2 linked regions of the Chitinimonas arctica genome follow. The protein of the gene in region 1 binds, or shares a complex with, the protein of each later gene. Links are inferred from orthologs where the notes say so. Each region holds a gene or a part of one and is shown on either strand. Other genes may lie near its edges.

What was found.
Region 2: the proteins of mfd (region 1) and uvrA are in contact, whole or in part, in a crystal structure (PDB 4DFC), measured with the Escherichia coli proteins. The link is inferred for Chitinimonas arctica from one-to-one orthologs.

The regions. Positions count from the first base shown.
Region 1 is NZ_CP041730.1:166,532-182,662, reverse strand. The notes cover bases 6,946-10,936. They hold mfd (transcription-repair coupling factor), read right to left. Parts: upstream 10,581-10,936; coding sequence 7,146-10,580; downstream 6,946-7,145. Other genes in these bases: FNU76_RS00835 (putative bifunctional diguanylate cyclase/phosphodiesterase), read right to left, coding at 10,637-10,936; FNU76_RS00845 (peroxiredoxin), read right to left, coding at 6,946-6,973. Also shown: FNU76_RS00880 (DUF416 family protein), read left to right, coding at 1-116; FNU76_RS25135 (tetratricopeptide repeat protein), read left to right, coding at 959-1,381; FNU76_RS00865 (S1C family serine protease), read left to right, coding at 1,829-3,034; FNU76_RS00860 (tetratricopeptide repeat protein), read right to left, coding at 3,180-4,085; FNU76_RS00855 (ParA family protein), read right to left, coding at 4,082-4,852; FNU76_RS00850 (PhoH family protein), read right to left, coding at 4,976-6,379; more of FNU76_RS00845, read right to left, coding at 6,521-6,945; more of FNU76_RS00835, read right to left, coding at 10,937-13,045; FNU76_RS00830 (alpha/beta fold hydrolase), read left to right, coding at 13,188-14,006; FNU76_RS00825 (EAL domain-containing protein), read right to left, coding at 13,999-16,131. UniProt on the Escherichia coli protein: Couples transcription and DNA repair by recognizing RNA polymerase (RNAP) stalled at DNA lesions. Mediates ATP-dependent release of RNAP and its truncated transcript from the DNA, and recruitment of nucleotide excision repair machinery to the damaged site.
Region 2 is NZ_CP041730.1:3,363,872-3,379,423, reverse strand. The notes cover bases 4,579-7,990. They hold uvrA (excinuclease ABC subunit UvrA), read right to left. Parts: upstream 7,623-7,990; coding sequence 4,779-7,622; downstream 4,579-4,778. Other genes in these bases: FNU76_RS15200 (hypothetical protein), read left to right, coding at 7,913-7,990; FNU76_RS15210 (aminopeptidase P family protein), read right to left, coding at 4,579-4,686. Outside these bases: FNU76_RS15230 (MG2 domain-containing protein), read right to left, coding at 1-259; FNU76_RS15225 (IS630 family transposase), read left to right, coding at 618-1,697; FNU76_RS15220 (TetR/AcrR family transcriptional regulator), read left to right, coding at 1,818-2,390; FNU76_RS15215 (hypothetical protein), read right to left, coding at 2,460-2,840; more of FNU76_RS15210, read right to left, coding at 2,881-4,578; more of FNU76_RS15200, read left to right, coding at 7,991-8,797; FNU76_RS15195 (MFS transporter), read left to right, coding at 8,938-10,293; FNU76_RS15190 (single-stranded DNA-binding protein), read left to right, coding at 10,403-10,927; FNU76_RS15185 (D-2-hydroxyacid dehydrogenase family protein), read right to left, coding at 10,988-11,962; FNU76_RS15180 (hypothetical protein), read right to left, coding at 12,083-13,489; FNU76_RS15175 (hypothetical protein), read right to left, coding at 13,768-14,478; FNU76_RS15170 (lytic transglycosylase domain-containing protein), read right to left, coding at 14,488-15,117; FNU76_RS15165 (alpha/beta fold hydrolase domain-containing protein), read right to left, coding at 15,149-15,552. UniProt on the Escherichia coli protein: The UvrABC repair system catalyzes the recognition and processing of DNA lesions. UvrA is an ATPase and a DNA-binding protein. A damage recognition complex composed of 2 UvrA and 2 UvrB subunits scans DNA for abnormalities.

The sequences.
Region 1 (16,131 bases):
CTCAGCAGCAAGAGGATTTGAAAGCTATCGAGAAGACCGCCCTATTAAATGTGGGATTTTTTGTCCAACAAAAAGCATCGTGGAACAATGCTAAGAGCAACTTAGATCTTCCCTGAAAGTTGAATTTACTCAAAAATTGGGGTGCGACGAGACGGGCCACCTTGATGCGCTGGCGCGACAGGCCGTGTGAACCGGGTGCATCTCAGCCACCAGCAGACGGTGCTGCGCGAGCGTTTGGAGACGGTTGAATTCGAGATCAGGGCGGGGGTGGTGGGGCCCAGCTAAAATCGCTGATGCGCAGTAAGCAAAGGGAATTGAAATGAAAGTACGTATTTGGCTGCTTACCATGGCAGTGGGATTGTCCGGTATGGCCTGGGCGGGATTGAATGGACATAAAACGGACCTTCAGCAGGCGACACTCGATGGGGTGCGTGCGTTGGCGGAAAGCGGCCATGCCGCCGCCCAAAACAAGCTGGGCGCAATGTATCAGCTAGGTCAGGAAGTTGCGCAGGACCACCTGCAAGCTTTGGCTTGGTATCGCAAGAGCGCGCAGCAGGGCAATGCGGATGCGCAGACCAATCTTTGTACGCTGTACCTTGGTGGCCTTGGCGTGCCGCAAGATAATTAGCAGGCACTGAGCTGGTGCGGCAAAGCCGCTGAGCAGGGGCGTGCGACTGCTCAGACCAACCTCGGATGGATGTACCAGCAGGGGCTCGGCGTGCCGCAGGATGATGAACAGGCTATCGCCTGGTACCGAAGGGCAGCCAAACAGGGGCTGCCAGTTGCTCAGAACGCGTTGGGCGTGCTCTTTTTAGATGGCAAAAGCGTGTCGCGAGATTTTCCGCAAGCGTTTTTCTGGCTTCGAAAGGCCGCCGAGAAGGGTTTCTCCCGCGCTCAGTTCAATCTCGGCATGATCTATATGAAAGGCTCCGATGTGCCGCGGGATCATGCACAAGCAATGGCCTGGTATCGCAAGGCTGCGGATCAAGGACATCCCGCTGCCCAGTGCAATGTTGGGGATATGTTCGAACAGGGCCATGGTGTGCCGCAGGACTACGCGCAAGCGATGATGTGGTATCGAAAAAGTGCCGAACAGAGGCTGGCCACTGCGGAAGCGAGCATGGCGACATTGTATGAGGCTGGCCGTGGGGTGCAGCAAGATTATGCCCAAGCCGCTGCCTGGTATCGCAAGGCCGCAGCACAAGGGGATGCTTTTGCGCAGAACAAACTCGGTCATCTGTACGAACACGGCCTAGGGTTGACTCGGGATGATCGGCAAGCACTCGACCTGTACCGAAAATCTGCTGCTCAAGGGCACGCTGACGCGCAGAAAAATCTCGACCGGATAGCAAAAGAAAGTGCAGCAGTGGCTCGCGATTAGACGTTAACGCTCGCACGAAGCGTCATTGTCGGTTTTTCATGCAGGGTGAATGGCACGTGCAAATTTAGCAGTACAGGCTGGCGGTTTTTACGCCGATAGACGAATGCGGACCGGCAGGTGGGAAAGTGCTGGCACGGGCCTTGTCGTTGCCAATTTCCACAGCACATACAATAGCGCCCTTGCCTGTCGATCTGAGACAAAACACTGTAGGCAACAGGTCATATAGGCTATACATAATTGCGCTTAGTGGGCTTGGTGAGTTGAAAGACCATATAGATGCTGTGCTTCTCTGGAGAAACCAAATCGCCAGGCTAGCCGTTATCCTGGCCCAATATGTGGGAGGGTAGGATGTATTGCTGGCAAACAACCTCGCGTCGGGGCTTATTTGTAGTCGTGGCTGGGCTGGCTTTACTTAGCGGGTGCGCCACACCTGTTCGACAGGCCCAAGTGCATAGTGCACTGGAGGTGCCGCGGGGAGTCGACGCCAAGCCCATCCAGCTCAAGAAGGTCGTCGTCAAACTCCGGCGCGGAGAGGAAGTCGGCAAGAACTATATTGGTTTCGCCTGTGTCCCCTCCGGTACTGTGGAGTGGCGAGGTGGAAGGATCAATATAACGGATGATGAGCTAACCGAAACCTTCCGCGAAGAATTGCAGAAGTACAACTATCCAGTAGTCGGCGACCCAAACGCGCTGTTTGACGATCCGTCGACATGGAAGGCAGAGCTACTCGTGGCAGGCCAGGTGAACAAGCTCGAACTTAGTGCATGCTACCCGTTGGCAGGCTTTGGCAACTATCGAGATTCCAAGGGCGGTGCTTATGTTCAAGTTGCTTGGCAGGTATATGGACAGTTAGAGCGCAAGGTTGTTTACGAAGTTACAACGGAAGGGTCATACCAAAGCGACAGTAGCGCACCAATGGGAATCGAGAAGAACCTCGCAAATGCATTTGGTTTGTCCGTTCAAAACCTCTTAGCAGATCGGAAGTTCAACGACCTTGTTACGCGGCGCGAACTAGGAGGTAAATCGGTAGCTACCGGTGGAATAAATAGCATAGCAGAGGACTCAGTTACACTTAATTTGAAATCGGCGAGTCCATTGGGTGTTTCGTTAGAGGCTGCACGCAATGCCACACTGACCGTATATGCTGGAAGCGGACATGGGAGCGGATTCATCATATCCCCAGAAGGATATGCAATCACGAACGAACATGTGGTTCGGGAGGCACGCTTTGTGACTGTGCGCTTGGCGAACGGTCGTAAGATTGTTGCCGATGTGGTTCGCGCCGATAGCGCTCGCGACGTCGCACTTCTAAAACTACGCGAGGAAAATTTGCCCGCAGCGACCTTGGCGCGCTCGACTCAGCCGGCGGTTGGCACAGACGTTTTTGCTATTGGAACCCCGCTCCGCGACGAGCTTGACATTACCGTCACTCGCGGGATTGTATCGGCTTACCGTGATGATCGCGGACAAAAATTCCTGCAAAGCGATGCGCAGGTTCATCCCGGGAATTCAGGTGGGCCGTTGGTTGCCGCAGATGGCCGCGTAGTTGGTATTGCTGTCCAAGGTTATATGATTGGTCGCGCAAGTCAGAACCTGAACTTCTTCGTGCCGATAGATGATGCAGTTGCAGCATTGCGCATTACATTTCGTTAAGCACGGTTATCTTCTATTTCTAGACGATGCAATAGGACTCGGCTCGGCGTAATGTGAGCCGAGCCACCGCCCTGTATTCACCCCACTTATGCGGGGCGTTTGTTTGAGGAGCCGATGCTACCGGTCAATGCCGTTCGACACGCACCTATTCCGCCAACTCCCGTATCCTCGCCAGCCTTGCCGGCTCGGTCTTGACCAGCCATTCATCCTTGCTGAGCACCGCCAAGGTACGTCCGAAATAAACGCGCGCCTGCTGGCGCTCGCCCAGGGCCAGCAAGTTCTCGGCGATTTCCTCGTAGACGTAGCCATCCTGTTCGCCCAGGCGCACCCAGGCCCGTTCGATATCGGTCTGGATGGCCAGGGCTTTTTCATGTTCGCCGGTTTCGCGCAGTACCTTGGCCACGCTCCAGCGGGCCACCAGCAGCGGCCGACCCGTGCCGCGCTGTTCGTGCCAGCGCTGGGCCCGGCGCAGATAATCCAGCGCCTTGGCGTAGTCCTTCTGGTCGTGATAGGCCCAGCCGAGGTTGTTGTACAGGGAGCCCAGCCAGTCTTGCGCGTGGGGCGCCTTGCTTTGCTCGGCCAGGGCGATGGCTTGGCTATTCCATTCGATGGTGGCCTTGCCGTTATCGACGATGCCCAGCATATGCATGGCATCGATCAGATACAGGTCCAACTGGTGCTTCTGCGCTTGCAGCAGGGCCGTGCGGAACCAGCGCCAGGCTTTTTTCGGTTCGCCGGCCGTATTGATCAGGCGGCCGCGCTCCAACAGGTAGCGCACGCTGACGGCCGGCGGCAACTGGCCCAGCTCGGGCAAGAGGGCGTCCAGGGTGGTATTGGCTTCCGGCAGGCGGCCTTGCAGGCCTTGGGCGCGGGCGATCTGGGTCAGTAGTTCCGCCGCCTGTTCGGTATTGCCGGCGGCTTTCGCCTTGGCCAGGGCAGCCCGAAAACGTGCTTCCGAAACGGCGGGCTTGTCGTAGTCCCACAGGCTGTCGATATCGGCCGCGTGGGCCGACAGGGCCAGTAAGAGGGCAAGTAAAACGCGAAAAATCACATATTCACCTTAATAAAACCCGATTCTATCAATTCGTCCAGGAGATAGCTGAAGTCCTCAGCGCCTTCGGAGTCTGGCGCAAAGCTGAAGACATCCTTATTTTGCCCGACGCTCTCCAGCACGCTTTGGCTTTCGAACACGCGAGTATTGCAAAAATCCTTCCCATACCGTCGCGTCAGTTCATGGGCGACCTTCTCCGAGGTGGTGTGGCCGCGTTGATAGCGGTTGATAAACACCTTGCGGGGACGATAAAGACCCTTGGTGGCAAGGCCCTTCAAGGTCTGGTCCAGTTGTTGGGCGCCATTCATGGCCAGGTATTCGGCGGTGACCGGTACCAGTACCACGTCGGCCGCCATCAGGGCCGATAGGGATAGCACGCCCAGCATGGGACAGCAGTCGATCAGGACCGGCGTATCGCTGCTGGACAGCATTTCTTCCGCCATGGCTTTCTTGAGGCGGCGCAGGTCGTGCCGGTTCTGGCTGAGCATCATATCCACCCGGGCCAGTTCCATATGGGAGGGGATCAGATTGACCTGGTTGGGTAGCTGGGTAACCAGGTCGGAAAGCGGCGTCTGCTGGTTGAAAAAGCTATAGACCGTTCTTTCCACCTTTGGGTTCAATCCGGATAAGGCGGTGAGATGCGCCTGCGGGTCCAGATCGATTGCGAGCGGCGTCAGTCCGTTCTTGGCCATGGCGGCGGCCAGATTGGCGGTGGTGGTGGTCTTGCCTACGCCGCCCTTCTGGTTGAATACGGCAATAATCGTCATTAAACGCCCCTTTAAGGTGTACCTAAGTTTAGACGGGGTGCGTTCAAGTTAAACCTGCAATAAACGCAAGGGGGCCGCTTGCAAGGACGGCCCCCATCCCCGCAACACCTTGAGCGGGCGCCGCTACAGCACCTCGGCCGCGTGGTCCGCCAGCCGCGAACGCTCGCCGCGTTGCAAGGTGACGTGGCCGGAGTGGCCCCAGCCCTTGAAGCGGTCCACCACATAGGTCAGCCCGGACGAGCCCTCGGTCAGGTAGGGGGTGTCGATCTGGGCGATATTGCCCAGGCAGACCACCTTGGTGCCCGGGCCGGCACGGGTGATCAGGGTCTTCATCTGCTTGGGGGTAAGATTCTGCGCCTCGTCGATGATCAGGAACTTGTTGAGGAAGGTGCGGCCCCGCATAAAGTTGAGCGACTTGATCTTGATGCGCGAGCGGATCAGGTCGCGGGTGGCGGCGCGGCCCCATTCGCCCGATTCGCCGTCGGTCTGGTTGAGCACATCGAGGTTGTCGTCCAGCGCGCCCATCCACGGCGCCATCTTTTCTTCCTCGGTGCCGGGCAGGAAGCCGATGTCCTCGCCGACCGGGACGGTGACCCGGGTCATGATGATCTCGCTGTAGCGCTTTTCCTCCAGGGTCATCATCAAGGCGGACGCCAGCGTCAGCAGGGTCTTGCCGGTACCGGCCTGGCCCAGCAGGGTGACGAAGTCGATATCGGGGTTCATCAGCAGATTGATGGCGAAATTCTGCTCGCGATTGCGGGCGGTGATGCCCCAAATGGCGTTCTTGGGGTGACTGTAGTCCTTGACCGACTCCAGCACCGCCGTCTTGCCTTCGACCGTCTTTACCATGGCCAGGAAGGGTTTTTCCGCTTCCTGCCAGATCATCTGGTTCAGCAGCAGGCTGGCGCAGTCGCTGCCATTGAGCTGGTAGAAGGCGCGGCCGCCTTCTTGCCAGCTTTTCATATCCTTGCCGTTTTTTTCCCAGAAGGCCTGGTCGATTTCGCGTATGCCGGAATACAGCAGGTCGGTGTCTTCCAGCACCTGGTCGTTGAAGTAGTCTTCGGCCGGCAGGCCCAGTGCGCGGGCCTTGATGCGCATATTGATGTCCTTGGACACCAATACCACCTCGCGCTTCGGATGCAGCTGCGCCAGGTGCATCACCACGGTGAGGATCTGGTTGTCGGCCTTGCCGACCGGCAGGTCGACCGGCAGATCGACCTTGGCGGCCAAGGTCTGCAGGAACAGATGGCCGGACGCCATGCCCTTGGAGGCGGTTTCCAGGGCCACGCCTTTTTCGATCTGGCTTTCCTTGCCGCGGACGATATCGTCCAGGAAGCGGCTGGCCTGGCGCGCATTGCGGGCGACTTCGCTCATGCCCTTCTTATGGTCGTCCAGCTCCTCGAGGGTGACCATGGGTAGGCAGATATCGTGTTCTTCGAAGCGAAACAAGCTGGTGGGGTCGTGCATCAGCACGTTGGTATCCAGCACAAAGAGCTTGGTGGTTTTGGCTTTACGGACGGCGGCCATACGGTTCCTCGCGTTGTTCCCGGATATCGTCGGGGCCGGGCGATCTGCCGTGCCGGCCCCCCTGTCTGCCCACCCCGGGCCGAATCTCGGCCGGTGGGCGGGCACCATGCAAAACGCCCGTCACGGGAACGGGCGTTTCGCTTATTTCATCGTCTGTACAAAAGCCAGTACGTCATCGACATGGCCCGGCACCTTCAAGCCGCGCCATTCCTTCACCACCTGGCCTTCGCCATCCACCACGAAGGTGCTGCGCTCCACGCCGCGCACCTGCTTGCCGTACATATTCTTCATCTTCATGACGCCGAAAGCGTTGCACAGCGTTTCATCCGGGTCCGATACCAGCTCGAAAGGCATGGCCAGCTTGGCCTTGAAGTTCTCGTGCGACTTCATTCCGTCGCGGCTGACACCGTAGAGCCGGCAGCCGGCCGCCAAAAAGGCTTCATGCCGATCGCGGAAGTCGCCGCTTTCGGTGGTACAGCCGGGCGTGTTGTCCTTGGGATAGAAAAACAGTACGTAGGGCGTGCCGCGCAGCGCGGCGGTATTGAATGCCTGATCGCCGGTCATCGGCAGTTCGAGGTCGGGTACCACGGTCATCAAGGTCCTCCGGTGTTGGTTTGATTGTCGGAAAAATCCGTCGGCGCTACAAGGCTAGACAAGCGCATGGATCGGCCTCGCGCCGCGACCCGCACCGAAGTGCTTGTTTATTGATGTATTCATGGTGGCGCGGATTTGTTGCAATTTGTGCGACTAGCCCGCGACCGCGTCATCAACGCAGTTCCTGCAGCAATTCCTTCACCCGCGCCGCCCGCAAGGCCGGGTCGGGCAGGGCGCTTTCCACCCGTAATTTGTCTTGGCCGGCCAGCTTGTAATTGCGCTTGGTCTGGATCAGCTTGAGGACCTTGATCGGATCGATGCTGTTCTGCTTGGCGAATTGCACCGAGATCGCGCTGTCCGACGCATCCAGCTTGAGCACGCCCAGGGGCTTGGCCAGCAGGCGCAGGCGATGGCAGTCCAGCAGGATCTTGGCCGGCGGCGGCAGCAGGCCGAAGCGGTCGATCAATTCCTGCTGCATATCGTCCAGCTCGTCCGAGCTTTCGCAATTGGCCAGGCGCTTGTAAAGCACCAAGCGTTCGTGCACATCGGGGCAGTAATCGCCGGGCAGCAGTGCCGGGCTATGCAGATTGATCTCGGTGGCGACGCCCAGCGGTGCGTTCAGATCCGGTTCTATGCCCTTCTTGAGCGCCTTGACCGCTTCATTGAGCATGGCCGAATAAAGCGAAAAGCCGATTTCCTGCATTTCGCCCGACTGGTCGTCGCCCAGCACTTCGCCGGCACCGCGAATTTCCAGGTCGTGCATGGCCAGGTAGAAGCCGGAACCCAGCTCCTCCATCTGCTGGATCGCTTCCAGCCGTTTGCTGGCCGAGGGCGTCAGCGTCTTCAGGTCGGGCACCAGCAGGTAGGCATAGGCTTGGTGATGCGAACGGCCCACCCGGCCGCGTAGTTGGTGCAGCTGCGCCAGGCCGAATTTATCGGCCCGGTTCATGATGATGGTGTTGGCATTGGGGATGTCGATGCCGGTCTCGATGATGGTGGTACACAGCAGCAGATTGAAGCGCTGCTGGTTGAAATCGCGCATTACCTGTTCCAGATCCCGCTCGCGCATCTGGCCATGGGCCACGCCGATACGGGCTTCCGGCAGCAGCGCCGCCAGCTTCTCCTGCATATTGACGATGGTATCCACCTCGTTATGCAGGAAGAACACCTGGCCGCCGCGCTTCAGCTCGCGCAGCACCGCTTCGCGTATGACGCCGTCGCTCCAGTTGGCGGCGAAGGTCTTGATCGCCAGGCGTCGATTGGGCGCGGTGGCGATAATGGAAAAGTCGCGCAGGCCTTCCAGCGACATCGCCAGGGTGCGCGGTATCGGGGTGGCCGTGAGGGTCAGCACATCGACTTCGCTGCGCAGGGCCTTGAGCTGCTCCTTATGCCGCACGCCGAAGCGGTGTTCTTCATCGATGATGACCAGGCCGAGGTTCTTGAACTTCACGCCGTCCTGCACCAGCTTATGGGTGCCGATCACGATATCGATGGTGCCGGCTTCCATGCCGGCGATGGCGGCATCCACTTCCTTCTTGGAGCGGAAGCGACTCAGCTCGGCTACCCGCACCGGCAGGTCGGAGAATCGGTCGGAGAAATTCTGGAAATGCTGTTCGGCCAACAGAGTGGTCGGTACCAGCACCGCGACCTGCTTGCCGTCGGATACCGCGACAAAGGCGGCGCGCAGGGCCACTTCGGTCTTGCCGAAGCCGACATCGCCGCAGATCAGGCGGTCCATCGGCTTGCCGCTGGTCATATCCGCCACCACCGCTTCGATGGCGCCGGCCTGGTCGGCCGTTTCATCGAAGCCGAAGCCGGCGGCGAAGGCTTCGTAGTCGTGCGGGTTGAAGCCAAAGGCATAGCCTTCTCGTGCCGCACGGCGGGCATAGAGATTGAGCAGTTCGGCGGCGGTATCGCGCACCTGCTCGGCTGCCTTGCGCTTGGCCTTTTCCCAATGGCCGGAACCCAGCTTGTGCAGCGGCGCGCTATCTTCCGCACCGCCGGCATAGCGGCTGATTACATGCAGCTGCGCGACCGGGACATAGAGGGTGTCGCCGCCGGCATACTCCAGGTGCAGCATCTCCGAGGCGCCTTCGCCCAGGTCCATGCTGATCAGCCCTTTATAGCGGCCGATACCGTGCTGCTCATGCACCACTGCGTCGCCGATCTTGAGTTCGGACAGATCGCGCAGCATGCCTTCGGCGTTGCTGCGCTTTTGTGCCTTGCGCCGGCTCAAGGTGCTGGTCTGGCCGTATAGATCGGCTTCGGTGATCAGGGCCAGGCGGCCGGCGATAAAGCCGCTGCTGAGCGGCGAGGCGCTGAGCAGGACCGGTGCATCGCTGCTTTCGCAGGCCTGCCAGTTCTCGGCAACGGCGACCGGCAGGCCGTATTCGGTGAAGTACTGGTGCAGCGTTTCCCGGCGTCCCAGGGATTCGGCCAGCAAGAGGATGCGGCCGTCGAAGCGGGCGACAAAATCGCTCAGTTTCTGGATGGGATTGTCGGCCCGCCTGTCCACCCGTAGATCGGGCAGGGGTGCGCTGGCTTCGCGCCAGGCCTGTTCCGCCGCATTCTCCACCGAGGGGCCGGCCGCACTCAGTTCCAGCCGCCGATAGGCTTTCATCCGCGCGAAAAATTGGTCGACGCCCACGAACAGTTCATTCGGCGGCAGCAAGGGCTTGTCCTTGTCGCCGGCCAGCATCTTGTAGCGGCTTTGGGTGTCCACCCAAAAGCGTTCGCAGGCCTGCATCAGGTCGCCGTGCTGCACCAGCAGGGCATCGTCCGGCAAATAGTCGAACAAGGTGGCGGTCTGGTCGAAGAACAAGGGCAGGTAGTACTCCACCCCGGGCGGGATCAGGCCGTTGGAAATATCCTTGTATACCCGCGATTTGCTCGGATCGCCCTCGAACACTTCGCGAAAGCGCGAACGGAACTTGGCACGGCCGTTCTCGTCCAGCGGGAATTCGCGCGCCGGCAGCAGGCGGATCTCCGGGACCGGATAGATGCTGCGCTGGGTATCGACATCGAAGGTGCGGATGGTTTCGATATCGGAATCGAACAAGTCGAGCCGGTAGGGCAGGGTCGAGCCCATGGGAAACAGGTCGATCAGGCCGCCGCGGATGGAAAATTCGCCGGGGCCATAGACCTGGGTGACGTGGTTGTAGCCGGCGAAGGCCAGGTCGCTGCGCAGCTTTTCCACGTCCAGCCGCGTCTTGGCCTTCAGAAAGAAGCTGTAGGCGGTGAGGTACTCCACCGGCGGCAAGGGCATCAGCGCCGTCTGCACCGGGACGATCACCACGTCGGCTTGCTGCTGGCGAATTTGCCAGAGGGTGGCCAAGCGCTCGGAAATCAGGTCGTGGTGGGGCGAAAAGCTGTCGTAGGGCAGCGTTTCCCAGTCGGGCAGCAGTACCACCAGCTTGTCCGGCGCGAACCAGGCGATTTCATCCTTCAAGCGGCTGGCGGTCTGGGCGTCGGCGGTCAGCACCACCAGCGGGCGGCACTGGGAAGTCAGCGCGGCCAGCAGGTTGGCATCGGCCGAGCCGGCCGGCAGCGCCAGGCGGCTACGGTGGGACGGAGCGGGAAGAGGAGGAAGTGGCAGCAGCGACGGCATGATCTTTTGGCTGGCAGGAGCTTGCGAGGCCGCCGATTATACGCCCGGTGGATCACTCAACCGTGTTTGTGCAACCACTGCTCGAATTCGGCCGCCGGCATGGCGCGGGCGTAGTGCCAGCCCTGTGCTTCCGGACAGCCCATGGCCAGGAGGGCGGCGGCCTGTTCGGCGGTTTCCACCCCTTCCGCGATGGTCTCGAAATCCAGGCTGACGGCCAGGCCGCAGATGGCACGGGCGATCGCCGCGTCGCCGGCATCGCCCGGCAGGCCACGCACGAAGCTCTGGTCGATCTTCAGCCGGTCGATGGGCAGCCGCTTCAGGTAGGCCAGGGAGGAGTAGCCGGTACCGAAGTCATCGATGGCCAGCTGCACCCCCAGGGCCTTGAGCGCGCGCAAGCGCATGGCCACCGCGTCGATATGCTGCATCACCACGCTTTCGGTCACTTCCAGCTCCAGGCAGCCCGGCGCCAGCTCGCTGGCGAGCAAGGCCTTTTCCACCAGCCGTGGCCAATTCTGGCGCTGGAATTGCACGGCGGAGACATTGACCGCCACCCGCAGCGCCTGTTCCCGGCCGCGGTTCCACTTGGCGGCATGGCGACAGGCCTCGAACAGTATCCACTCACCGATGGGCAGGATCAGGCCGGACTCTTCGGCGACGGGGATGAACTTGGCCGGCGATATGGCGCCCAGGGTGGGATGATCCCAGCGCAGCAGGGTTTCCATGCCGATCGGCGTGCCGTCGCTGATGCGTAGCTGGGGCTGGAAGGCCAGCCATAGTTCGCCATTATCGATGGCGCGGCGCAGATCCTGCTCCAGTTCGAAAGGGGCGCTGACTTCATGCGACAGATCCGGCGTGTAAAGCCGCACCGTATCCAGGCCCTCGCGCTTGCAGCGCTGCACGGCGGCGGTGGCGTTCGCCAATACGGTGACCGTGTCGTCGCCATGTTCGGGAAAGCAGACGGCGCCGATGCTGGGGCGTATCAGCAGGGTATCGGCATCCAGGGCAAACAGGGCGTTGAAGCTGCTGCCGATGCGCCGGGCGTGGCGCATCACGTCCTCCAGCGTATTCAGGCCGCCCACGGCGATACCGAACTCATCGCCACCCAAACGCCCGATCAAGGCATCCGGTAGATTGAGTGCGCGCAGGCGTTCGCCGATTTCGCTGAGAATGCGGTCGCCCTTTTCCCGCCCGTAGGCCTGGTTGATGACGCGCAAGCGGTTCAGGTTCAATACCGCCACCAGGGCGCGCCGCCGGTTCTTGCGGGTTTTTTGCAGGTGTTCGGCCAGCCTGGCGCGAAAGACTTCCGCGTTCAGTACGCCGGTCAAGGTATCGAGCGAGCTGAGTTCGCGTATGCGCAACTCGGCCTCCATCCGCTCGCTGAGATCGCTATAGACCGCCAGGTAATGTTCGGTTTGGCCCTGTTCATCCAGTACGGCGGAGATGGTCAGCCATTCGGGATGGATATCGCCACCCTTGCGCCGGTTCCAGATCTGCCCGCGCCAATGGCCTTGCTGGAGCAGACGCTGCCACATATCGCGGAAAAAATTGGGACCTTGCCGCGCCGAATGCAGCAAGCGGGTGGTTTGCCCCAGCAGTTCGTGCGATTCATAGCCGCTGACCTGGCAGAAACGTGCATTGACCGCCAGGATCACGCCTTCGCGATCGGTAACGATCACCCCATCGTTGGCCCGTTCGATCAGCCTATCCATCAAGCGCAGCCGTTTGAGCCGGCGCAGATGGCCCTGGCCGAAGGACACGACATCGGCCAGGCGTTCCAATAGCTCCACCAGCTCGATATTGAAATAGTCGCGGTGGCGGCTCGCGACCGTCAAGGTCCCCACCAGCTGGCCTTCCTCGAAGACGGGGAAGGCGGCGAAGGCATTGATATGGCGCGAAAGGTATTGCGCATGCCAGATCTCGAAACCGGGCTCGTGCCGGATATCGTTGCAGATGCAGGGCTTGCGTGTCTGGATCGCGCGCAAGGACACCGAAGCGGCATTCTCGTGGGTCGGATCCAGGGACAAGGGCTGGTCGTAAAGATCGGCGGCGGGACCCAGCGCATAGTGGCTGCGAATACTCATTCCGTCCGGTTCGATCAGCGCGACCGCGCTGACGAGGATGCCGGGATTATCGACGACCGCCTCGCAAACCGCCTTGTACAGCGGCCCGCTTTGGTCTGCCCGCATGGCCGCATCCGCCACCTTGGAGATGGCGTTGTAGAAGCCGTTCAGATTCTGGATGCGACGGCGCGCCAAGGTCTGCCTGCGCTGGCTATGCCGCAACACCATATGCAAGGCGGCGCCCGTGGCCAGCACGAAGATCACGCCTTTTACGGTCTGCCAGTGGGCAAGCCAGTCGGGGGAGCTGATCCAAGTCAGCAGCAGACGATCGGACAAGCCGATCCAGGCCGTCGCGACCACGATGTAGTAAAGGCTGATCGGTATACGTCGAAGTAGCGTCGTCAAGGCGGTGGGTTCGGTGACGTTTTCAGAGCTTACCCAGCACTATGTATAGCAGACGGGTGGACGATAAAGACTTGGCGCCCTTGGATTCCCGCATATAAAAGGACTATGATGCAGCATAAATTCGAGCAATCGCTTGGTAGTCATGCCTACACAAAAAGCCGCCCTGCATTTCTCCCATGCCAACAGCTTCACCGCTGAAAGCTACCGGCAATTTCTTGGCCATTTTCAAGCCGACTACGATGTCGGCTACGTAAATATGCTGGGACACGACCCGCGCTATCCGGTAAGCGACGGTTGGCCCAATCTGGTGGCGGAGTCGCTGGCGTATATCGAGCAGCGCTACACCGAGCCGGTCATCGCGGTGGGGCACTCGCTGGGCGGATTCCTGTCCTTTATGTGCGCACTGGAACGGCCCGAGCTGTTCCGCGCGGTGGTGCTGCTCGATTCACCCATCTTCGGCCGGCCGGTATCGAGCATGCTGTGGCTGGGCAAGCGGCTGGGCTACATCGAACGCCTGACGCCAGGACGGGGCACATTGAACCGCCGCCGGGACTGGGCCGATGTGGAAGAGGCCTACCGGCACTTCCATGAGCGGGGCATGTTCCGCGGCTTCGATCCCAGCTGCCTGCGCGACTACGTGGAGGCCGGTACGGAACCGAGCGGCGCGGGCGTCAGCCTGAAATTCCGTCCGCAAGTGGAATACGACATCTACTGCGCCATCCCCCATACCTTTCCGGCCCAGCGCGGCCGGCTACGGGTACCGACCGGCTTTATCGGCGGCAGCGATTCGAATTATGTGCGGTCGTCGGACCTCAAGCATATGCGGCAGCATTTCGGCATCGTGCTGGAGCAGTTCGCGGGCGGACATCACTTTCCGTTCGAGCAGCCCGCCAAGGCCGCGGAAGCCGTGAAGGCGATGATAGGGCGCTTGCTGAACCCGTCACACCCTGCGGCTATCTGACCGCGACATTCCGATCCAGCTCGTACTTGCTGAACGCTTCCTCCAGCACAGCCAGCAGGGCATCGTCCTCCCAGGGCTTGGTCAGGAACTTGTAGATCGCGCCGCGATTGACGGCGTCGGTCACGGTTTGCAGGTCGGTGTAGCCCGACAGGATCATGCGCACCGTGCCCGGATACATATCCTTGACCCGGTTCAACAACTCGGTGCCATTCAGTTCCGGCATGCGCTGGTCCGCCACGATCACGCCAACCTCGTGGGTTGCCAGCAATTCAAAGGCTTCCAACGGGCTGTTGGTGGTCAACAGCTGGTAGCCGCTACCGCGCAGCAGGCGACGGAGCGAGGCCAGGATATTGCTCTCGTCGTCCACCATCAGCAGGGTGCGGTTGTAGCGCTGGCGCCGCCCGGCGGACAGGGTGGTGCCGGCGCTCAGCAAGGCGGTGCAAGCCTCCACGGCAAGCGGCCGGCTGAAGAAGTAACCTTGAATCAGATCGCACCCCGCGTCGGCCAGCAAGGCCAGTTGTCCTTCGGTTTCCACGCCTTCGGCCACCACTTCCAGCCGAAGCTGGTGAGCGATGGCGACCACGGTGCGGGAAATGGCCAGATCATCCGGGTCGGTGGTGATCTCCATGACAAAGCTGCGGTCGATCTTCAGCTTGTCCACCGGGAAGCGCTTCAGGTAGTTCAGATTGCAGTAGCCGGTGCCGAAATCGTCGATCGACATATGCACGCCCATGGCGCGCAGATTCGCCATCACCTTGATGGTCGCGCTGGGGTCGTGCATGGAGGTGGATTCGGTCAGTTCCAACTCCAGCCATTGCGGATCGAGTCCGCTTTCCGCCAGGGCGGATTTGACGATGGCCAGCAGATTGCTTTGCGACCATTGGGCTGCGGCGAGGTTGACGGCCACCGTGACGGGCGGCAGGCCGGCCCGTTGCCAGGCAGCCGCCTGGTGGCAGGCCATGCGCAAAACCTGCTCGCCCAACTTGATGATCAAGCCGCACGATTCGGCCAGGGGAATGAACTGGGCCGGCGGGACCAGGCCCAGGCGCGGATGGTTCCAGCGTACCAGGGCTTCCAGGCCAACCACCTTGCCGCTGCCGAGGTCCGCCTGCGGCTGGTAGTGCAGGACCAGCTGGCCTTCGCCCTGCAAGGCCAGGCGCAATTCGCCTTCCAGTATCAGCCTCTCGGCCGCTTCGTTCGACAAGGTGGATTGGTAGAGCTGATACCCCTCGCCCTGGTCGAGGATGGCGCGATGCAGGGCTGCCTCGGCGGCTTGCAAGGACCCGGCCGGATCGTGTTCCTCGTTGTTGTGCACCACCACGCCCAGATAAGCCGGCAGGAAGAACTCGCGGTCATCCAGGCGATGGGGTTTGCGTAGCTGCTCCAGCAGGTGGCGCAATTGATTGATCAGTTCCACTTCGTCGCTGACTTCCAGCATCAAGGCGAAGTTATTGTCGCCCACCCGCGCTAGCCAATCGCCGGCCTGCTGCCAGCTGCCCAGCCGGCGCGATATCTCGCGCAGCAGCAGGTCGCCGGTGGCCACGCCCAGGCTATCGCGCACGTCGGCCAGGCGCTCGACGCCGATCAGGATCAGGGCCAGCAGATTGCCACCTTCGGTAGGCTGGAATTGATCCAGCCGGCGTTCCAGCAAGGCCCGGTTGGGCAGGCCGGTGAGGCTGTCGTAGTGGCGGAGGAAGTAGGCCTGCTGTTCGGCGATTTCCTGTTCGGTCACATCGATGCCGGCCAGTACCGCGTACTCCGCCTGGCTGCCCGGCAAGCGGCCGGCCGACCACTGTACCGATAGATGGCCGACGGTGCTGCGCCAGGAGACATAGTTGCTATCGCTGCGCTCATGTTCTTCCAGCCGGTCCAGCTGGCTGCCGACCCATTCGCTCTCGCCCACCGAGGCGAACAGCTGGCGGAATTCCTTGCCTATCGCATCCACCTTGCTCTGGCCTATGCTGCGCTCCGCCGAGGGATTGATCTGCATGATGCGGCCATTGCGATCCAGTACGACGATCAGGGCGCCGGCGGTGGCCAGAACCGCGCCCAGCAGCTGTCGTTCGTTGTCCAGCTCGCGCCGCGCGCGGGCCTGGTCGCGCATGGCGTCGGCTTCGGCCAGGGC
Region 2 (15,552 bases), 3.2 Mb from region 1 along the record:
AGGAAGCAGCGGACGGTACGTCGCGGACGAAGTCATAGACCCAGGTCTTGTCATCGATCCAGCGACCGGTCCCTTTTTCTTCGCCGCAGCGGATTTCGAAAGGATCTGCCAGGCGCGGATCGCCAAAGCGAACCATCGCCTCGGAGAACAGCGCCTTGGCTTGCCGTACATCGCGTACCGCGCCTTGGGGGGTAAAGGAATCCACCCCGGCGGCGAATGCGCTCGTACAAAACAGGGTCAAAAGAAAGGCAATACGCATGGAATACTCCTGATCGCCTATGTGGCTTTATTAACATGCTTGGGGAGGCGCAGAAAAAATGCAATCACATCACTTTATGCTCTTTCACCAATTGCACCGGGATAGCTACTACCATCCTTCCATATCAATGACTTGCCGTATCGGCCCGGCGCTATCACTTATTTGGCGCCTGGCTGGAAATCCGCGGCGGCGGGCATTTGGCGGGTAATTCGGACCGGCCAGGGTCCCTCTCTCCGCCACTTACGGTCCATGGTGGGCTGACAAGCGTGCGCTTGACCTAGTGTGGTGTCTCAAAAGTAGAATTAATTAAATATTTGGTATAATTGTCGTAGTTCAATAGCTCATGGAGACTATGACGATGACCAGAACGGGCCGCCCGATCAAGAAGCTGGAACTATCCGAAGAGCAGCGCAGAGAGCTGAATGCACGTTTGGCGCTGCGCAAGGCGCCGGCCGATGAGAAGCTACGAATTCAGATTGTGCTCAGTTGTGCTGACGGCGAAGGAGGCAAAGAGATCGCGAAGCGGCTGGATACCACTGCGCAGACCGTCTCAAGGTGGCGTCGTCGGTACGAGTCGTATGGTCTGGCAGGGCTGACCGATGCACCGAGGTCGGGGCGGCCTCGCACGGTGCTAGACGAACACGTTCAGGCGGTGATTGATCGTGTCCGGAACAGTAAGCCTACTGACGCGACGCACTGGAGCGTGCGCACGATGAGCAAGGCAACAGGCGTGTCGGCGTCCACAGTGCAGCGCATTTGGCACGCGTTCGGGCTCAAGCCCCATCGGCTGGAGACGTTCAAGTTTTCCACCGATCCGAATTTTGTCGATAAGGTCCGCGATGTGGTGGGCTTGTACCTCGCCCCGCCGGATCGTGCCTTGGTGCTCTGCGTGGATGAGAAGAGCCAGATTCAGGCACTGGATAGAACGCAGCCTTCACTTCCGCTTACGTTCGGCAAAGCAGAAACCCGGACACACGATTACAAGCGGCACGGGACGACTTCGCTGTTCGCAGCTCTGGATGTGGCCACTGGCAAGGTCATTGGCCAACTCAAACGTCGCCACCGGAGCGTCGAATTTCTGCAGTTCCTCAATACCATCGACGCAAGCGTACCGGCAGACCTGGATATCCACCTGATCATGGACAATTACGGGACGCACAAGACGGAGAAGGTGCGTGCCTGGTTCGCCAGCAGGCCACGCTACCATCTGCACTTCACGCCAACTTCGGCCTCCTGGCTCAACCTTGTGGAGCGTTTTTTCTCACAAATCAGTGAGAAGTGGATCAAGCGTAGTGCCCACAGCAGCGTCGCCGATCTAGAGCAGTCAATCCGCCACTACTTGGACATCCACAACACCAACCCGAAGCCCTTTGTATGGCGCAAAAGCGCAGATTCAATCCTTGAGGCCATTGCTCGTGCAGGCAAAGTTATTAATTAATGCTATTTCAGGTACACCACACTAGCGATTGCGTATAAAATGCGCCATCCAGTCTTTGGATTTTGTTCGCCACCTGATGCAACAAAGCTTCGTATAGATGGCCCCAACCAGAAAAGCATCATGACCACACCAGAAGAGAAGACACGCCGGGCCGAACTGATCGCCGCCGCCAGCCGCCTGTTCAAGGAACAAGGCTATGAGCGGACGACGGTGCGCGACCTGGCCCAGGCCGTGGGTATGCAATCGGGCAGCCTGTTCTATCACTTCCGCACCAAGGAAGAGATGCTGGTCGCCGTGATGGCCGCCGGCATCGGCGATCTGACCGACCGCGCCGAAGAAGCATTGGCTAATGCCAAGACGCCGCTGGATCGCCTGCGCACCTTGTGCCGTGTCCATCTGGACACCCTGCTGGGCGACGACAAGGGCGCCTTGTCGGTGCTGCTGTACGAATGGCCCAGCCTGTCGGAAAAAGCCCGCGCCGAGTTGATCAAGCTGCGCGATGCCTACGAGCGCGATTGGCAACTGGTGCTGGACGAAGCCGCCAAGGCCGGCCTGGTGCACCAGGATACCCGCCTGCTGCGCAAGCTCCTGCTGGGCGGCCTGCATTGGACCATCCAATGGTACAAGAGCGATGGCAGCAATAGCCCGTCGGATCTCGCCGACCGGATGCTGGAGCTGGTGCTGAAGAAATAGTCTCGGCTGCGTAACGCCAGGGACGTCCAAACATGGAGGCGGAGGCCTCCATGTTCGTTCAGCGCGTTCCTAATCCACCGTCCGTACCCGCGTAATGTAATACATGGTGTCGCCAAAACAGCTGGTCGGCACCCCCACATGCTGCTCGTAGTAGAGCGTCACCTTACGTCCCAGGCTGTTGTTGATGGCCGTCACCAGCTTCTCGTCGTGGACGGTGAAGGTGAATTTCTCGGTCAGCGTCCCGGGCATATTGATAATGGCCAGCTCGCCTTCCCAGGTCTTGCAGATCCAGCCCTTGCGCGACAGCTTCTGTACGAAGCCGGCCCGCTCGCCCTCCGCATAGTTCCAGTTCAGCACCGCCCAGACATAGGCCGCGCCAAGCAAGGCGATAAGCAGCAGCACGGCTGATAGCCAACGGCCCCAGCGGAAGGAAGCAAACGACGTGGGCATGGATGCGATTTCCTACTTGGTTGAGGTTCGGACGGATTGATCAGATGGCTTCGGTGCGCTGCAGCAGCCAATCGCGCGCCGCGCCGCTCACATGCGGCTGCAGACGTTCGCGCACCATCGCGTGGTAGCTGTTCAGCCAGGCGATTTCATCGGCCCGCAGCAGCGCATGGTCCAGGCAGCGGGTGTCGATGGGACAGAGGGTGAGGGTTTCGAAGGCCAGGAACTCGCCGAACTCGCCGCTGCCGGCCGACACGTTCAGCAGCAGGTTCTCGATCCGCACACCCCATTGGCCTGGCCGATAGATGCCGGGCTCATCGGAAGTGATCATGCCGGGTTCCATGGCCGTGTGGGCTTCCGGCGCGGCGTGCGGCGAAATCACCTGCGGGCCTTCGTGCACATTCAGGAAATACCCCACGCCATGGCCGGTGCCATGACCATAGTCGATCAGTTCGGCCCAGATCGGCGCACGGGCCAGCGCGTCCAGCGTCGGGCTCTTGGTACCGCGAGGAAAACGGGCGGTCGCCAGTCCTATCATGCCTTTCAGGACCAGGCTGCAGTCGCGCTTCTGCGCGGCACTGACCTGTCCCACGCCGACTACCCGGGTGATATCGGTGGTGCCGCCCAAGTACTGTCCGCCGGAGTCGATCAGCAGCAAGCCGTCGCCTTCGATCACGGCATGGTTGGCCTCGGTAGCCCGGTAATGCGGCATCGCGCCGTTGCCATTGAATCCGGCGATGGTGGCGAAGCTGGGGCAGACAAAGCCGGAGCGCCGAGCGCGGGCGGCGGTGATCTGTTTATCGATATCCAGTTCGGTCACCCGCTCGCGCCCCAGCGCGCCTTCCAGCCAGCTGAAGAATTCGCACAGCGCGGCGCCGTCCTGCTCCATGGCCTGCCGGACAAAACCCGCCTCCGCCTCATGCTTGCGCGATTTGGCGAAGGTAGACGGATTGATGGCCTCGATCACCTCGACCTCGGCGGGCACGGCCTGGCGCAGGCCCAAGGTGATACGGCGCGGATCGATCAATAGCCGGGCCGTGGCCGGCAGGGCAGCCAGCGCGGCGCCCGCGTCCTGGTAAGCGGCGATCCTGACGCCGTCGGCGGCAAGCAGGGCCGCCAGCGCCGCATCGATCTTGCCGGCGGCGACAAACAGGGTCGCTTCCGACAAGCCCAGCAAGGCATGGCCGACGAACACCGGGTTGTAGTTCACATCGGCGCCGCGCAGATTGAACAGCCAGGCCAGGTCGTCCAGGGTAGAGATAAAGTGCTGGTCGGCACCCAGCTTGGCCATTTCGGCGCGAACCAGGGCCAGCTTGGCGGCGCGTGTCATGGTCGCGTACGGCGCTTCGTGCTGGTAAATGGCGGCGCTCGGCAGGCCGGCCCGCTCGGGCCACGCTGTTTCCAACAGATCCAGTTCGGTACGCAGGGCGATGCCCTTGCCGTCCAAGGCAGCCTGCAGGGCACGCGCTGCCAGCAAGCCCAATACGGCACCGTCAACGCCAACGCTGGCGCCGGTCGCCACATTGGCGGCCAGCCAGTCCAGATGCTGGGCGCTGCTGGCTACCGGAATCTTCATCATGGCGATGCCGGAACCGCTCAGTTCGGCCTCCGCCTGGGTCCAATAGCGGCTATCCACCCACAGGCCGGCAAAGTCGGCGGTCACCACCAGCGTACCGACCGAACCATGGAAACCGGTCAGCCAGCGCCGGCCTTGCCAGCGCGCCGGCAGGTACTCGGACAAATGCGGATCGGCCGACGGCACGATGTAGGCCGCCAGGCCATGTGCCTGCATGGCTTGCCGCAAGGCGGGGATACGGGCGACGACTGGGTTGTGCTGATTGGCATTCATGGCGCTTCCTTCGCTTGCGGGGCGGCGGCCGGCCTGGCACACCGCCCGAGGGATGGGCAGAACGGGGATAAACCCGGCTTAAGCGAACGTGATCAGTTCGCCAATAATTTCTTCAGATAGTGACCGGTATAACTGATGGGATTGGCTGCTACGTCTTCCGGCGTACCGGTCGCGATAATTTGCCCGCCGCCCGCCCCGCCTTCCGGGCCCAGGTCGATCAGCCAGTCGGCGGTCTTGATCACGTCCAGATTGTGCTCGATCACCACCACCGAATTGCCGTGCTCGGTCAGCCGCTGCAACACCGTCAGCAGCAGGTCGATATCCTGGAAATGCAGCCCGGTAGTGGGTTCATCCAGGATATAGAGCGTGCGGCCGGTATCGCGCTTGGACAATTCCAGCGCCAGCTTGACCCGCTGCGCTTCGCCCCCGGACAAGGTGGTCGCCGACTGGCCCAGCCGAATATAGCTGAGGCCGACGTCCATCAGGGTCTGCAGCTTGCGGGCAATAGTGGGCACCGCGTCGAAGAACTCGCGGGCAAGCTCCACGGTCATTTCCAGCACTTCGGTGATGTTCTTGCCCTTGTATTGCACTTCCAGCGTTTCGCGGTTGTAGCGCTTGCCGTGACAGACATCGCAAGGCACATAGACATCCGGCAGGAAGTGCATCTCCACCTTGATCACGCCATCCCCCTGGCAGGCCTCGCAGCGTCCGCCCTTGACGTTGAAGGAAAAACGGCCCGGCCCGTAGCCGCGCTCGCGCGACATGGGCACGCCGGCGTACAGATCGCGGATAGGCGTGAACAGGCCGGTATAGGTGGCCGGGTTGGAACGGGGCGTGCGGCCGATGGGCGACTGGTCGACATTGATCACCTTGTCGAACTGGTCCAGGCCATGGATCTCGTCGTGGGCGGCCGGTTCGCCGTTGCTGCCGTAGATGTGCCGTGCCGCAGCGGTATAGAGGGTATCGTTGATCAGGGTGGATTTGCCCGAACCCGATACGCCGGTGATGCAGACCATCATGCCCAGCGGCAGCGCCAGATCCACACCCTTGAGATTGTTGCCGCGCGCGCCCTTCAGCGTCAGCCAGCGATCGGCCTGGGGTTGGCGGCGCTGGGTCGGCACGGCGATCTTGCGAACACCGGACAGATATTGTCCGGTAATGGAATCGGGGTTGGCCATGATCTCTTCCGGCCGCCCCACTCCCAGCACATAGCCGCCATGCACGCCGGCGCCCGGACCCATATCGACCAGGCAGTCGGCCGCGCGGATGGCATCTTCGTCGTGCTCGACCACGATCACGCTATTACCCAGATCGCGCAGGCGCTTGAGCGTCAGCAATAGCCGGTCGTTGTCGCGCTGGTGCAGACCGATGGACGGCTCGTCCAGCACATACATCACCCCGGTCAGCCCCGAGCCGATCTGCGAGGCCAGCCGGATACGCTGCGCCTCGCCGCCGCTCAGCGTATCGGCCGAACGGTCCAGCGACAGATAGTCCAGGCCGACATTGACCAGGAAGCCCAGCCTGTCGCCCACTTCCTTGACGATCTTCTCGGCGATCTGCGCCTTGTTGCCTTGCAGGCTCAGCTCGGCGAAGAAGGTGCTGGAATTGCGCAGGGAGAGTTGGCTGACCTCGAAGATATTCTTGCCGCCGATCAGCACGTGGCGGGCCTCCAGCCGCAGGCGCGCGCCGTAGCAGACGGGACAAGGCTGATTGTTCAGATATTTGGCCAGCTCTTCGCGTACGGCCAAGGAATCGGTTTCGCGATAGCGCCGTTCCAGATTGGGGATGATGCCTTCGAAAGGATGGGCCCGTTCGAACTTGTTGCCCTTTTCGTTCAGGTAGATAAACCGGATTTCTTCCTTGCCCGAACCGCTCAGCACAACATGCTGTACTTCCTCGCTGAGGGTATCCCAGGGGGCATCCACGTCGAAACCATAGTGTTCCGCCAGGCCTTGCAGCATCTGGAAGTAGAACTGATTGCGCTTGTCCCAGCCCTTGATGGTGCCTGCCGCCAGCGATAGGTGCGGAAACGCCGCCACCCGCTTGGGATCGAAGAACTGGATGGCGCCCAGGCCATCGCACTTCGGGCAAGCACCCATCGGGTTATTGAAGGAGAACAGCCGCGGCTCCAGCTCAGGCAAGGAATAGCTGCAGATGGGACAGGCGAACTTGGCCGAGAACCAGTATTCCTTACCGCTTTCCATCTCCACCGCGATCGCGCGGCCGTCCGCGTGCCGCAAGGCGGTCTCGAACGATTCGGCCAAGCGCTGCTTCAGGTCCTCGCGCACCTTCAGCCTGTCCACCACCACTTCGATGGTGTGCTTCTTGTTCTTGTCCAGCTTCGGCACGGCGTCGATCTCGTACACCTCGCCGTCCACCCGCACCCGCACAAAACCTTGCGCGCGAAGCTCGTCGAACAGATCGAGGTTTTCACCCTTCTTGCCCATGATGACGGGGGCCAACACCATCAATTTCGTGTCTTCCGGCAGACCCAGTACGTGATCCACCATCTGGCTGACCGTCTGCGACTCCAGCGGTTGTTTGTGGTCGGGGCAATACGGCGTGCCCACCCGGGCATACAGCAGCCGCAGATAGTCGTGGATCTCGGTGACCGTGCCGACCGTCGAGCGCGGATTGTGGCTGGTGGCCTTCTGCTCGATGGAGATCGCCGGGCTAAGGCCTTCGATCAGGTCCACATCGGGCTTTTCCATCAACTGCAGAAATTGGCGCGCATAGGCCGACAGGCTTTCCACATAGCGCCGCTGCCCCTCGGCATAGAGCGTATCGAAGGCCAGCGAAGACTTGCCCGAACCGCTCAGGCCGGTGATCACCACCAGCTGGTGCCGCGGCAGATCCAGGTTCACATTCTTCAAATTGTGGGTGCGCGCACCACGAATACGGATCAGATTGTTCGAATCGATGGGACGGTAGCTCATGGCCTGGCTCGGATGGCGAAAGGGCGACCGGAGAGTTTACCGGAGTTGGCCGGCTAGAGCGTGACGGTGAGGGGGCGGGTGGCGGACAGTGGGCCAGGAAGTGCCACTTCCGGAGCATTTCATGACGACAACATTGCCAGTCTGGGGTGAACCCTTTACTGGCGGCGGACTTGGCGAATCTGCACAAAAGCTAAAATTGCCTGCTGTTTGTAGAAGCGTTGATCATTGATTGGCATTATTTATAACAAGAGTATGAATTTTTGCGAAACACTCATAAAAAAGGGAATCAAATGACTACAATCAATCGCAACAAACTGAGCCAGGATCGTTTCAAAATTATAGGCGAAAGTTTAAAGACCGAAGATTTAAGCACAGCCCAAGACAGGGCAACCAGCGAGGGCATACTTGTACGCATACAAGACTTCTTTAGTAAATATCTCTTAGGCGGGAAATTCCATCGCGAGCTCAAGATTAAAGAAAATAACATAAAAATCCTCGTGCACAAACTCCACCAGGCGACGAAGGATTTCAAAGGCATATCGACCCCCGAGGCGTTGCACCGTTTCATGTCCAACACGAGTATTATGCTTGACTCGGTCAAGGGATTAAATCTACTGCCTGACAAAAGCCAACTTAAACTGACCTGCGAAGATGGAATCATTTCCCTAGGCCTCTATGGCGAGCAGGGCAAAAAATACCCACCCATAGAGCTGATGCAACTTAAAGACCACCAAGGACTTAGTCCACACGTTTCCAAAAATCTGCAAAGCAATCCACCGAAATGGCTTTCGGACCCCAGCAGCACTTTAACCGTACTTTCCGGTGAAAATAAAGCTAGCGTCATAACCCGTTTATATAAGTGGGCTGGAGCACAAACCAGCGATAACACGCGCAGTGAATATATGCTGATGCTCGACTCCAGCTCTTCCATCAACTGCTGGTACTTAGAGAAGACTTCCGATGGCACTCCAAACCCAGAACATGCGCTTGCCGCAATTGAAGAATTGAAAAAACCATCGGCCACCGGAGACTCCCTCCTTTCAGCTGAAGAAATCGAACAATTCAGAAAAACCGGGGGCATTGCCGCCGATAAGCTGATCACTATCGGCTCGCGAATTGAATTGGCCCATTTAAAGGCGTATTACAATAGCATTGCAAAACACCCTACTAGCTGAAGTTGACAACCCCGCCGAGCCCTACGCCCTACTGAGCAAGCAACGATTTTTTCGCGAGCAAACTTGCGGCCGGTCACCCCGCCACAGGTTTCACCTGCGAATTTGGTAGAATCCCGCCTTTCGCATCCCTATCGGTGTCCATGTCCCCGCTCGAACTTCGCGCTTCCGCCGGTCTCGCTGGCCTGTATGCCTTGCGCATGCTGGGCATGTTCCTGGTCTTGCCGGTGTTCGCCCTCTATGCGCGCCAGTTGCCCGGCGGCGACAACCACACCTTGGTCGGTTTCGCCCTTGGCATCTACGGCCTTACCCAGGCCATGCTGCAGCTACCGCTGGGCATGCTGTCCGACCGTATCGGCCGCAAGCCGGTCATCTATGGCGGATTGCTGATGCTGATCCTGGGCAGCGTGGTGGCAGCCCTGGCCCATGACCTGGTCTGGATCGCGATCGGTCGCGCCATTGCCGGCGCCGGCGCGATTTCCGCCGCCATCACCGCCCTGCTGGCCGACCTGACCCGCGAGGAGAACCGCACCAAGGCCATGGCCATGGTAGGCGGCAGCATAGGCGTCACCTTTGCCGTCTCCCTGGTGGCCGCCCCCGCGCTGGCCGGGCAGATAGGCTTGTCTGGCATATTCTGGCTGACAGCCGGCTTGGCGCTGGCCGCCATAGCCGGGGTATGGAAGATCATTCCCGATCCCTCGCAGAGCCGCTTCCACTCCGATGCCGAAGCCAATCCCAAGCGTCTGGGCGACGTACTGCGCGATCCGCAATTGCTGCGCCTGAACTATGGCGTCTTCGCCCTGCATGCGGCGCAGATGGCGCTGTTCGTTACCCTGCCGCTGGCACTGGTGGAAACCGCCGGGCTGGCATCGAGCGAGCATTGGAAAATCTATCTGCCGGTCATGGCCGTCGGTTTTGTATTGATGGTGCCGGCGGTGATCGTCGCCGAGACCAGGAACAAGCTCAAACAGGTCTTCCTGGCGGCAGTGGCCCTGATGCTGCTGGCGCAACTGGGCATGGCCGGCGGCTTCGACACCGTTCCCCGTATCGTCGCGTGGTTGGGCGTTTACTTTATCGCCTTCAATATTCTGGAAGCGACCCAGCCCAGCCTGATTTCCAAGATTGCCCCGGCCGACGCCAAGGGCACTGCGATGGGTGTATACAACACCACCCAGGCATTGGGCTTCGCCGTGGGATCGGCGGCCGGCGGCTGGCTTTACCACCATGGCGGCGCCCTGCCGGTCCATGTGTTCTGCGCCGTGTTGATCGGCATCTGGTTACTGGTGACCCTGGGCCTCAAGCCGCCCATGCCGGTGCGGACGATGATGTACCATATCGCCGACGCGCAGTTGGGCAACGCCGCCGAACTAGCCCGGCAACTGGCACGCCTTGACGGTGTAAAAGAAGCCGTCGTGATCGCCGAGGAAGGCGTGGCCTACCTCAAGGTGCTGCGCGAAGGCTGGGATGAGGCCGGCGCAAAACGCTTGCTCGACCTGTAGGCTTGCTCGACCTGTAGTCCTTACCTGCAAACCGATTCGTACATAGAACATGCAATCAAGGTGGATGGCGCTCAAACGCTTCCACCCTACCAACACCGGAGATTTTCATATGGCATCGCTCAACAAGGTCCTGCTGATCGGCAATCTAGGCCGAGACCCCGAAATGCGCTATATGCCGGACGGCACGGCCATCTGCAATTTCAGCATCGCTACCACCGAGTCGTGGAAGGACAAGAATAGCGGCCAGAAGAACGAGAAGACCGAATGGCACAATATCGTCATGTACCGCCGCCTGGCCGAGATCGCCGGCCAGTACCTGAAGAAAGGTAGCCAGGTCTATATCGAAGGCCGCCTGCAGACCCGCAAGTGGCAAGACAAGACCACCGGCCAGGACCGCTACACCACCGAAATCCTGGCCGATGAAATGAAGATGCTGGGCGGCCGCAGCGGCGGCGGTACGGGCGGCGGCACCGAGTACGACCAGACCCCGCCGAGCTACAACGAATCCGCGCCATCGCGCGCGCCGGCAAGCGGCGGCTACCAGGGCGACGCACCGGCAGCCGGCGGCCAGTCCCGCCCTGCGCCGCAGAAACCGCAAAGCTTTGATGATTTTGAGGACGATATTCCGTTCTAAGCAAAGCTATCGCTATTTCGCGAAAAAAATCCCGGCATGCCTTGTGTTTGCCGGGATTTTTTATTGCCGAGGCGCTTCCGGACAAACACCGTTAAGTACCTGGCTGCCATCCCCCGCCAGCACCTGCAGCAACTTGTCTATCGCGCTACTTAAATAAAGCTCGTAGCTGTCCCGCTCCACATACCCCATGTGCGGCGTGCAAAGCACATTTGGCATTTGCAGTAATGGATGATCCACCGCATAGATCGGTTCGGCTTCAAAAACATCGAGCGCCGCAAAGCCCGGATGCCCTGCGCGCAGGGCAGCCTCCAGCGCGCCTTGTTCGATCAACTCGGCGCGGCTGATATTGACCAGCAAGGCATCGGGTTTCATCCGGGCCAAGTCTGTTGCGGTAACTGAACGCTCGGTGCCCTCCACCAGCCGAAGATGAAGGCTGAGAATATCGGCGCTTGCAAAGAAGGCTTGCCGGCTCGGCGCGGCCTCGTAGCCACAGGCCTGCGCTTCGGTGCGGGCACGCTCGCTACCCCAAACCATCACCCGCATACCAAAGGCGTGAGCGTAGCCAGCCACCAGCTTGCCGATCTTGCCAAAACCCAGGATGCCCAAGGTCTGACCACGCATGATGCGACCCATGGGACCCTGCCACTGCCCCTGGTAGAGTGCGTTCACATTGCTTACGAACTGACGGCGTGCCGCCATCATCAGCAACCAGGCGAGCTCCGCCGGAGCATGGGGGGAGCCGATACTGTCCACCACCGCCACTCCGGCGGCAGCGCAGGCATCAAGATCGATATTGCGTGCCAGTTTGCCGGTCTGGCTGATCACTTTGAGATGTGGGGTACGACGCAGGAACTCGGCATCGACCTGGGTGCGTTCCCTGATCAACAGCAAGCATTCGGCCTCCGCCAGCATGGCATCCGCCGATGGGTCGCGAGAAAGATCGTCCAGGATAGTCAGCTGGTGATCCTGCAGTTTGCGCAAACAATCCAGCCCCTGGCACGCCAGGGCATAGTCGTCGGGAATCAAGATTCGCACAGCACGGCACCTCCAGTTACGGTCGGGGGCCGGGTATCCCCGACCCCGCTTATAACGCAGTTGGCTAGCTGCGCGCTTATACCAGCGAGCGATGCGCCAGTACACGGCACATGCCTACGTTCATCCCCGACTGTTCGAGCGCGCCAATTGCTGCGCCTGGCCTTCCCCTGTTATTTTCCGCGTTGCGGCGGAAGGGGAGTGCCCTTCCTTCAGAACTTTGACGGATCTATTGAACTGATCGTCCGCTTGCTTGCGGCGTACCGCCGCCTGCTGTGGTGTGTCCCCCGCATTCACATTCGGCGGCTCCTGCAGTTTTTGTGTGTTTTGCAGTTCGATGGCCTCTTTGCCGACTTTATGTATGGCAACAATCTGCTGCCAATGCTCGTCACAGATTTCCAGCTTGTTTTCGCCGGGCGCCGGGTTCGCTTTATTACCAAGACCAGCCAACTCATTGCGTAGGCGGGGCAATCTCGCGCTTTCAGGCATTGCCTGCCATCTTGGTCCGAGAAGATCATCGTTGCCAGACCAGACGGCATGAATATTCATCAGCTTTTCAGCCGTGCTTTCAAATTCCTTCTGCTTTCTGAAGTCACCGGTATCGGCCTTGACCCATACTTCGCGAACCATCTCGGGGTTGTCGATAACGCCGAGCGCTCTACGCAACTTATCTGCGGGCTCAATCGTGCCAGCATTCTGCAGCGTTCTGGTTGCTTCGTCCAATTGCCTTGGGTCGTCGGTATAAGTAACCAGAGAGCCAGGAATCGCTTTTTCCTTCAAGGTCTCGAGATCCTGGCCGCGAATGCCGAATTGATCTGAAGCATAATGCCGATCGACGTTGAACGTCTTCGTCTTATCGGAACCAGCGTCGTATTCGAGGATCGCGTTCTCGGATATCGTTTTATAGTCTTCGGCCGGCAACTTGAAAGTGCGTATCAAAGGCTGAAACACCGGCGAGCCAGGCGTAATTCTTACGTCCTTGGCGTTCTCTGCCTTATATTTTTCCATCCACTTCATGGCGCGCAAGGGTTGGCCCGCGTTTATCCAAATCGGCTGCTGATCGTTTTGAGGCTCGCCATTGGCTTGCGGTTTTTCATAACCAGTCTGGATATTGATTTTTTTCGTAACCGGATCCTGCTGGATATCTTTGTGCTTACCGTCCGTGCTTTCGTTCATGATGGACATGTAAAGGGTGACCACGGGTTTACCGTCGTGCATTTCGTACTCGACCATGCCTCTATGAATGACGTTGTTTGCCTCTTCCTGTGGTACGGGATTATTACCTGCCCGGGACGGTGCGATCTGAACAAATTCGGGCCTGCCGACCTCCCGGTCGCCGTTATCGGTACCGCCCTTGCCGAAAGAGAAACTCCTTATGGACGCATCGATGCTCTCATCGAGCTTCATTTCGTCGAAATCCTTCGCAATCAAAGAGGATAGGCGCGCCTGCGTAGCCCACGGGCCAATGACCTTATTTATATAATTATCAATATCTTTAAGGTGTTCGGGGGTCGTATTATCAACAGGCATTTGCTATTTCCGCTGGTCATGTAGGGCCAGGCAGGATAGTGACGAAAAATACTTTTTACCAGCATGGGCAAAGCCTACGCCGAAATATAAAATCCCACCCGGCGTGTCAAGAATCAATTACAACTCGCCGGAATCCAGCTGATATTCTCCATTCGCACCTTGTCATCGCCGCCGCACCGGCTTTACCAACGGCACCGATGCCTTATGCCGTAGTGCTTGAACGACCCCATCAAAAGCGCCCATGCGGCAGGCCGACAGGGCCGTAAGTCATTTCCTGCTTATTCCTGGGTAATCGGACGTGGCTTTTCGGGTCGCTCCGGCGCTTTGGGTACTTCCGGCGCCTTGCCGTCAGCGGTGACCCAACCCATGCCATCCTTGGGAAACTCGCTTTCATTATGGAAATACGGCGCGGCGATGCCATTGCAGGTGAGCGTGTATTCAGCGGAAGACACATTCTCGCCTTTGCACTCGGGATGCACCGCGCGAATACCAACGCTGCCATCGGCCTTCAAGGCGTCGAGCTCCTTGGTGACGGTATCTATTTTTTCGAGATCGGAGAAGTCGTTGGCCGCCGGGAGATCGATCTCGAGCACATCGCCCTCCTTCAAATTCATGCCGGACTTCACGGCCAGCATCGTCCAGCCCTTAGGGGTATAGACCGCCGCCACCAACAGTTCGGGGCGGTAGATCAGACCAAACTCCTTGGCCAAGGCAGGGCCTTGATCCTTATCCAGCGGGTTGACGCCGATCACAGTCGCCAATAGCTTGGGACGTATCTTGACGGCTTCGGACTTATCTTCCTTCAGCTTCTTGTAGTCCTTGATCATGGCGTCGATATTGGCCATTGGCGTGTATTGACGCCACTCGGGATGCTTGGCGATTTCTTTCTCCATTTCCCGATCGGCCGCGTCGTCGCCGCTGCCGCCTCCACAAGCGGCCAGGGTTATACATAAGCTTGCGCCGAGCAATGCGCGCAATGGATAGTTCATATGAGTAGCCTATATGGTATTGATTAAATGAAAGCCCGTGATTTCACTACCTGCTGTATGAGGTGAAACCGCGGTGGAAGGGCTTGGCGCCGGCATGGCGACACCCGTTGCCTGCACCGTCCTGGTGTGGCTGGCCGAGCGCTTGCCCAGCAGCGGCGGAACGGCGGAGTTGATAGGGCTGGCGGTGTGCCTGGAAGCGCGCATCACGGCATGCACATAGCCATTGCGCATCCCCCGTTCGAAGTCGCCGGTGTTGTAGGCGGACAAGGCCCGCAACAATGCCAACTCGCCCCGGCTGCCTTGCTTGACGGTGCGCCGGTAGTTGTCGGCAAGGATCGTGGCGCCCAGGCGCAGGTTGGTGCAGGGCTCGAACGCTTGCTCCGCGTTCAAGCCCTGCCGGCGCAGGTTGGCCGAATTGATCTGCATCAACCCGATATCGACCGAATAGCCGCGCGCCATCAGCCATTGCGCCCAAGTCACCGCCTCGTCGCGGGAGCGGGGCTGCCGCACCAGGCGCGAGCCGCCATTGACATTGATGGCCAAGGGGTTGAAACCGCTCTCGGTACGGATAATGGCCTGCATGGTCGGCAGGGCAACCTGTGGCGCGCATTGCTGGATAAGAAGGGTAAAGTCGAGCATACAATCATGCGGGGTTCCATGGTTATTACGTTTAATTTGTCCGGCCTCTGCCTTGTTTCTTTTCGGCAGGATTTTTTTCACGGGCATTGACTTGGGCTTGCTCCTTGCCCGCCCCCCTTGCCGCTTTCTGTTTTGCAGATTCGATAACCGGGAAATGTCCTTTCTTCACATCGACGCCACTTAGCGGTGTATTGCAAATTTCTTTCAAATCAGTATGGTCTTTATGTAATTCCTTAGAGAGGTAAAACCCCTTCTTTTGCAGTAACTCCACCAAACCATCCATCTCTGGATTATCTATAGTATTCTTAAGTTCTTTTTCAAATCTCTCACTCTCTTCTTTTCTCGCATTGATGGAAAGCATATCCCCTGAGGCCAACGCCCCGGAAACTACCGGGATCATGTCGTTATGATTGCACAGCGCAAGCATTTTGCCCT